Regions from separate parts of the Paraburkholderia sp. GAS41 genome, predicted to be linked through region 1. Evidence: riboswitches for the same ligand, from Rfam matches in the RefSeq annotation. Region 1 holds a riboswitch; the other holds the start of a gene.
The links. Region 1 has a riboswitch for glycine ahead of gcvT (glycine cleavage system aminomethyltransferase GcvT). Riboswitches for the same ligand answer to the same signal wherever they lie in the genome.
Positions count from the first base shown of each region.

Region 2: linked by a shared signal. The riboswitch ahead of P3T43_RS17720 (D-amino acid dehydrogenase) and the one ahead of gcvT (glycine cleavage system aminomethyltransferase GcvT) in region 1 are both predicted to bind glycine.

Region 1 is NZ_JBNDMK010000005.1:171,284-175,059, reverse strand. It holds gene gcvP (aminomethyl-transferring glycine dehydrogenase) at 1-58, opposite strand, end outside; gene gcvH (glycine cleavage system protein GcvH) at 136-516, opposite strand; gene gcvT (glycine cleavage system aminomethyltransferase GcvT) at 580-1,698, opposite strand; glycine riboswitch at 1,781-1,942, opposite strand; glycine riboswitch at 1,991-2,093, opposite strand; gene P3T43_RS10230 (hypothetical protein) at 2,234-2,584, opposite strand; gene P3T43_RS10225 (oxidoreductase) at 2,813-3,776, opposite strand, start outside.
Region 2 is NZ_JBNDMK010000012.1:18,395-22,170, forward strand. It holds gene speB (agmatinase) at 1-657, shown strand, start outside; gene P3T43_RS17720 (D-amino acid dehydrogenase) at 736-1,968, opposite strand; glycine riboswitch at 2,010-2,123, opposite strand; gene P3T43_RS17725 (LysR family transcriptional regulator) at 2,435-3,343, shown strand; gene P3T43_RS17730 (nuclear transport factor 2 family protein) at 3,447-3,776, shown strand, end outside.

The sequences.
Region 1 (3,776 bases):
GCGCGGCGAGCGAGAGAGGAGTGCGGTTCATCAGACGATCCGGGTGTTCGAGCTTCATGAGGTGTTCCTGGCGGTGCGGCCGTCCGCGTTCGTCGGACGCCGCACCTGACGGTTGATACGGGTGTTGAAAAACGCTTAGGCGCCGATGGCCTTCGTATAGGCGTCGGCGTCGATCAGGCGTTCTTGCGTGGCGCCGGCTGCCGGCTTGACCTTGAACAGCCAGCTTTCATACGGCGCGCTGTTGACCGAGTCGGGTGTGTCGGCCACGGCCGTGTTCGCTTCGATGATTTCGCCCGAGACCGGCGCGTAGATGTCGGAAGCGGCTTTCACGGATTCGATGACCGCGACGGTGTCGCCGGCGCTCACGGTCTTGCCCAGTGCCTGGACTTCGAAGAAGACGATGTCGCCGAGCGCTTCCTGCGCGTGGTCGGTGATGCCGACCGTCAGCGTACCGTCTGCTTCAGTGCGGACCCATTCGTGCGATTCGGTATATTTCAGATCGGCCGGGATGCTCATCGGATGCTCCTATGCGGTGGGTTCGGTAAAAATCTAAAAGAGGGGGCGCGCGCGCAACGGACGTTAAGCGGCAAGCACTTTTCCGTTGCGCACGAATGGCAGTTTTACCACGCTTGCGGGAAGGGCTTTGTCACGGATTTGCACGTGAACGATATCGCCGGGCTTCACTTCCTTCGGCACGCGGGCGAAGGCAATGGATTCCTGCATGGTGGGCGAGAACGTGCCGCTCGTGATTTCACCGTCGCCGTGCGGCGTGACCACCTTCTGATGGGCGCGCAGCACGCCGCCCGCCTTGCCGTTTTCCTTTTGCAGGATCAGGCCGACGAAAGCGCACTGGCAACCGTCTGCTTCGAGCTTCGACTTGCCGACGAAATCGCGCGGCGAAACCAGATCCACGGTCCAGGCGAGACCGGCGTCCAACGGCGAGACGTTGTCGTCCATGTCCTGGCCGTAGAGATTCATGCCGGCTTCGAGACGCAGCGTGTCGCGCGCGCCGAGACCGGCGGGGCGCACGCCCTGGCGCACCAAAGCATCCCAGAACTCGCAGACCGAAGTAGCCGGCAGGACGATTTCGAAACCGTCTTCGCCGGTGTAGCCGGTGCGGGCGATCATCAATTCACCAAACGGCGTGTTGTCGACGATGGCGGCGTTGAACGGCTTGAGCAACTCGGTCGAGGAGCGCGCGGACGGCGCGACCTGCCAGACCTTGTCGCGGGCGTTCGGGCCCTGCACGGCGACGATCGACAGATCGCGGCGCGGCGTAATGGTCAGGCCGTAGCTGCCTTCGGTATTGAGCCTGGTGAACCAGGCGATGTCCTTCTCGGCGGTGGCGGCGTTGACCACCAGGCGGAAGTGATCTTCGCTGAAGAAATAGGCGATCAGATCGTCGATCACGCCGCCGTCCGGATTCAGCAGACAGGAATAGAGCGCGCGGCCCGCCGTTTGCAGCTTGCCGACATTGTTGGCCAGCGCGTGCTCGAAGAAGGCGCGTACGCGCTCGCCGGTGAAATCGACCACGCACATGTGGGATACGTCGAACATGCCGGCGTCGGTGCGCACGGCGCGATGTTCGTCGATCTGCGAGCCGTAGTTGACGGGCATGTCCCAGCCGCCGAAATCGACCATGCGGGCATTCAGCGCGCGATGGGTGGCGTTAAGCGGGGTGTGTTTGAGTTCGGTCATCGGGGCCTCAGGCAGTCTCGCGAAACAAAAAGGCCATGCGGCTTGATCCCTCGCGGCCGGAATGCCTGCGAACGATGCCATGCATGACCCCTCTGTCCTCGATACCTGAGAGATTGCGCTGCCGTGCGGGTCTGCAAGCCTTGGCAAGCCGACCCGGTGCAACGCTCGCCCCTTCGGTGGGCAGCTTGCCTGGCTCGATGATGGTCGACGCCGGTGGCTACTGCCGCTCTCCAGAGTGCGAAAAACCAGTGCCTGATGGAAGTCCGGACCATGCCGGTATCAGACGGGTTCTTCGACGCGGTCGGTCCTTTTGCCTGAGAGTTTGCGGGTGTGCCCCTTCGGCGGTGCGGCCTGCGAAAACAACCGCGGCCAGCACGCTCTCCCGACGCGTGCGGCGAATGTACGCGAGGCCCGGAGGCTTGTCAAATGGAGGCTTCAGAGGGACGCGCGGTGGTGCGATGCACGCGGCGCACGCCAAAAAAAGGCGCGGGGAGCAACCCCGCGCCGATGCCGCAATGGCAGATTGCCGAACGGCTTATTCGCCGATTGCGCGAGCCGCGCCGTCGAGTTCCTGATTCAGCACGCGCTGTTCGTCGCTGGACAGGCCGCCGCCATGCTGGACCGCCATGTCATGGGCTTCCTGACGGATCTCGTCGAGGCGGTGATGCAGTGCGCCACCTTGCGGCGGCGGGTACACGCCCGCGTTGACGTGCGCGTCGATACGGCGGCTCAGATTGTCGGTACGGCCGTCGACTTGCCTGAGACGTTGTACGGCGATTTCGTGTGCGTCTGGACGCGGTGCCGGTGCCTGCGGCTGCGTCACCACGCAGGCCGCGAGGGAAGAAACCAGCGCGCAGCCAGCCAGCGCACGGATGAAACGTTGCATACCTGTTCTCCTTTGTGGACCGGAGGGAGCACCTTGGCGGTGGCTCCGGTCCCGTGCAATAAAGTTGCGGCGGATCGATGGTCAGATCGATACCGGATAGCAACGGCTAGCCGTGACTACCCGATGACCCGAATCGCGCAACAGATTGTAACGGAGCGCTCCTTTCGGAACTGTTGGCAGCAGTTACCGTCGTGTAAGCCGTGACTTGCGATGACTTGCGCGGCAATCTCAGCGGATTCGCTCGAATGGCAGGCGTTGTCCTTCGGCTTCGCTGCGCGCGGCCAGTTCGATGATCGTCATGACGTCGACGGCGTCCTGCGGACTGACCGGGAAACGCTCGCCGTCCTGGATCGTGGCGGCGAGCGCCTGGTAGAAGCCGACGTAGTCGCCGTCGCGAGTCGGCAAGGCGCGCTCGACTTCCTGATTGTTCGCGCCCAGCACGCGCAGCAGACCGGGCGCGTTACCGCCGGCGAAACCGGCGTCGCCCGGGCGTAGACCAGCTTTCAGCTGATCTTCCTGAGTATCCAGTTCGCCTTTGATGTAACTGCCGCGTGTGCCGTCAATCGCAAAGCGCGGCGGCGCGAGAGCGGTGAGGGCGCTGGCATGCAGCACCACTTCGAGGCCGTCGTAGCCGAGTTGCAGATGCACGTAGTCAGGCGCGCCGCCGCCGTCGCGAGCCGTTTTGACGGTGGCCGACACGGTGGCCGGCGGGCCGAACAGCGCGAGCGCCTGGTCGATCAGATGCGGGCCGAGATCGAACAGCAGGCCGCCGCCGCGCGACGCTTCTTCACGCCAGCGCGGTCGCACATCGGGACGGAAGCGGTCGAAATGCGATTCGTAATGCGTGACGCGGCCCAACTCGCCGCTCGCGAGCAGATCGCGGACGGTGAGGAAATCGCCGTCCCAGCGGCGGTTGTGAAACGGCGCGAAGGTGAGGCGGCGGGCGAGCGCCAGATTGGCGAGCGTCATGGCTTCCGTGGCGGTCAGCGTGACCGGCTTGTCGACCACGACGTGCTTGCCGGCTTCGAGCGTGCGTTTGGCCAGTTCGAAGTGAGTGTCGTTGGGCGTTGCGATCACCACGCATTCGATGTCGTCGAGCGCGAGCAGGGCTTCGAGATCGGGCACGACGTTGGCGCGCGGGTAGTCGGCGCGCGCCTGCTCGGCCTTGCTGGTGGCGATCGCCGCCACGGTG
Region 2 (3,776 bases), on a different contig from region 1:
GCGCACAATCCGTTGACGATCAAACCAGCGATCGTCGAGCATGCCCGCACCATTCTGCGTTCGGATGCAAAGATGTTGACGCTAGGCGGCGATCACTACATCACCTACCCGTTGCTGATTGCGCATGCGGAGAAGTATGGCAAGCCGTTGTCGCTGATTCACTTCGACGCCCACTGCGACACCTGGGCCGACGACAGTCCGGACAGCCTGAATCACGGCTCGATGTTCTACAAGGCGGTGAAAGACGGCCTGATCGATCCGAAGACCTCGGTGCAGGTCGGCATCCGTACGTGGAACGACGACTTCATGGGTATCAACATCCTCGACGCGGCGTGGGTGCACGAACATGGCACGCGTGCGGCGGTGGAGCGGATCATGTCGATTGTCGGGGAACGTCCCGCGTATCTGACCTTCGATATCGATTGTCTCGATCCGGCCTTTGCACCGGGCACGGGTACGCCGGTTGCCGGCGGGTTGTCGTCGGCGCAGGGGTTGGCTATCGTGCGTGGTCTCAGTGGCGTGAACCTGATCGGCGCGGATGTCGTGGAAGTGGCGCCCGCGTACGATCAGAGCGAAATCACCGCGATTGCCGCCGCACACATAGCCTGCGACCTGCTTTGCCTATGGCGGCAACGCAAGGTCGCTGAAGCGCGTTAGCGGGTTGGGTGGGTTGGGTGGATTTAGCGGCCTTGCGGCCCGCGTCAGCCCGCGAAGAATGCTTCGCGGAGCTGACGATCAGGTTCGCGATACGCGCGTCGCCGCGATCACATCGGCTACGCCTGCGGCGGTCGCCGCCGAAAGCGTCCAGCCAAGATGCCCATGTCCGGTGTTATAGAACACACCGGGCAGGCGGCCTTTACCCACTTTCGGCAACATGCTCGGCAGCATCGGCCGTAAGCCGGCCCATGGGATCACGCGCGACGTATTGACCTGCGGAAAATGTCGGCGAGTCCATTCAGTCAGCGGCGCAATACGCTCAGCGCGAATGTCGCGATTGAAGCCGTTGATTTCAGCGGTGCCGGCCACGCGGAAGCGGTCGCTGCCGAGGCGGCTCGTGACGATCTTCGCGCTGTCGTCGAGCAGACTGACCCACGGTGCGCCGTGTTGGCTCGCGGCGTCGTCGAGACAAACCGTGATGGAATAGCCTTTGACAGGGTAGATATTGACGCGGTCGCCGAGCATCGACGCGAATTCGCGGCTCTGCACGCCGGCACAGACCACGACCTGCGCAAACGTCTGCTGAAACGGCTCGCCCGCTTGCCTCGCGTCGATGCTGAAGCTGCCTGCGCGGCCGGGCGTGATCGACGTGATCTCCGTGTCGTAACGGAATTCGACGCCAAGACGCTCGCATGCCTGCGCGAGGCCACGTGTGAACTTGTGGATGTCGCCGGTCGAATCGGACGGGGTGAAGAAGCCACCATGGAAGGCACCGTCGAGTGCCGGTTCGATCTGGCGAATATCCGCCACGCTCACCGGGTTGCGTTCGAGTCCGCCTTCGTTGAGCAGCGCGTTGACTTTAGCCGCCGCGTCGAATTCCTTGCCGGTCTTGTAGACGTGCAGAATGCCGCGCCGTTCGAGGTCGAAATCGATCTGCTCGCGCGCCGCAATCGAAAACAGATGCTCGCGCGCGGCAATCGCCAGTCGCACGGTTTCGATGGTGTTCGCACGGTAATGCGGAATCTGCCGCAAAAATTCGCCCATCCACGAATACTTGTGCCAGCTCGGCAGCGGATTGAGCAGCAGCGGTGCGTCGCGGGTCAGCATCCAGCGCAGGCCTTTGACGACGGTTGCCGTGCGGTTCCACACCTCGGCATTGCTAACCGACAACTGGCCGCCGTTGGCGAAGGAGGTTTCCATCGCGGCATAGCGGTGGCGTTCGAACACGGTAACGTTGAAGCCGCGTTGCGCGAGGGCGTAAGCGGTCGTGACGCCGGTAATGCCGGCGCCAATGATGGCGATGCTTGACATGTCATGGTCCAGAGTAAGTGAGCACGGCCGTTTCCGGCTTCCATGCCCCATCTGTCCATGTACCTGAGAGTTTCTTTTCGCGCGCATCCCGTTGCCGGGCGGGCGAAAATCCCCTTCGGTGGGCGCGTAAAGCGCCGCTCTCCAGATGTTCCCGCTGGGCGGTCCTTGTGCCTGAGAGTTTCCGGGGCGGTTGCTCCGTCGGCGCCGTCAACGCATTGCTGCGTGACAGTCTCTCCCGCGACAGCGTGTAGAACGGCGTAACGGTAGCGGTTGCCAATCATTCCGGCAAGTGATTTTTTGCGGGTTGGCAGCTCTGCGGTTTCGCTGATGCGTTCAAAGCGGGCGTGCCGCCTCGATGCAATCCGGCTGCTGCGCGATGGCGGTTCGCCCGGCATATATTTGCGCATCACGCATCAATCGTATAGCCTTGCTTCGGCATCCCGCCTCAAACCAGTTATCGGGCACCGTGAAGGATATCCTCTCCCTCAAGCTGTACACCCGCGTCGCGCGGCTCGGTAGCTTCTCGGCTGCAGCGCGCGAATTCGGGCTGTCGCAATCGCAGGTATCGCGCATCATCGCCGACCTCGAAAGCGACCTGGGGGCGCGTTTGCTGACGCGTACCACGCGAGCAGTCGTATTGACCGATGCAGGCGCCGAGTTTTTGTCGCGTCTCGACCCAATCCTCACGGCGCTCGAGGACGCCGGTCAGAGCGTGCGCGAAGGCAGCGAACTGCGTGGCATGTTGCGCATGAGCATGCCGAGCAGCGTGGCGATCCGCGAAGTGATCCCGCGTGTCGCGCCGTTTCTTGCGCGTCATCCGGAATTGCGGCTGCAGATGCTGCTGGGCGATCGTCCGCAGGATCTGGTTAGAGACGCGGTGGATGTCGCCATCCGGCTCGGAAATCTCGTCGATTCGAGCGCCACCGCAAGGCTGATGACGCACATTCAGCGGGTCATCATCGCGGCGCCTGAGTACATCGAACGTCACGGTGCGCCGGCCACGCCCGATGAGCTGAAACAGCACCGCATCGTTGGCGGACCGGCGTCGGTGGTCCCGGCGGGCTGGAAATTTTCACGCGGGGACGAGGACGTGACGGTCGAGCTCGAAGCGCATTTTTCAACCAACGAGAACGAGGGCGCGGTGGCTGCGGCGATCGCAGGGATCGGTATCACTTCCACCAGCGAATGGGCCTGCCGCCGCGAGCTTGCCGATGGCTCGCTCGTCAGGCTGCTGGTCGAATGGCAAACCGCCGACATTCCGGTGCACGCATTCTTTCCCATGGGCCGGGCCACCCGCGCTGCGGGACGCGCGGTCGTCGAATACCTCACGGCTGATTTCAGGCGCGAAGAACGCGCTGGCTCATTTCGCGTCTGACGATTCTTTTCGCACTGCCAGATGCTCGACGCGGGTAGGCGACCAGGCGCCGCCGTCAGTTGCGCCATCTATGCATCCCATACATAAAAGATAGCGAAAACCGATGGCTACCGCCGTCGGCATTCCGCCGTTATCTTTCTCTTCACCACGCCGCCAGAAGGGAAGTGAAACGACAACGACACGCTCCGTCCATGAGCCTCGCCAATCTCAGACTTCCGCCGGGCCGCGATTCGATTCACTCACTTTGATCGAGACCGACATGAGCAAAACCACCCCTAAACAGAACAGGGCCCTTGTTCTCGAAGCGTTCGATACGCTTTTCAACAAGCGCGACTATGCCGCTGCCGAACGCTTCTGGTCGGACCGCTACATTCAACATAGCGCGCATATCGCGCCGGGACGTGAAGGGCTGTTTGCCCTGATCCGCACGCTA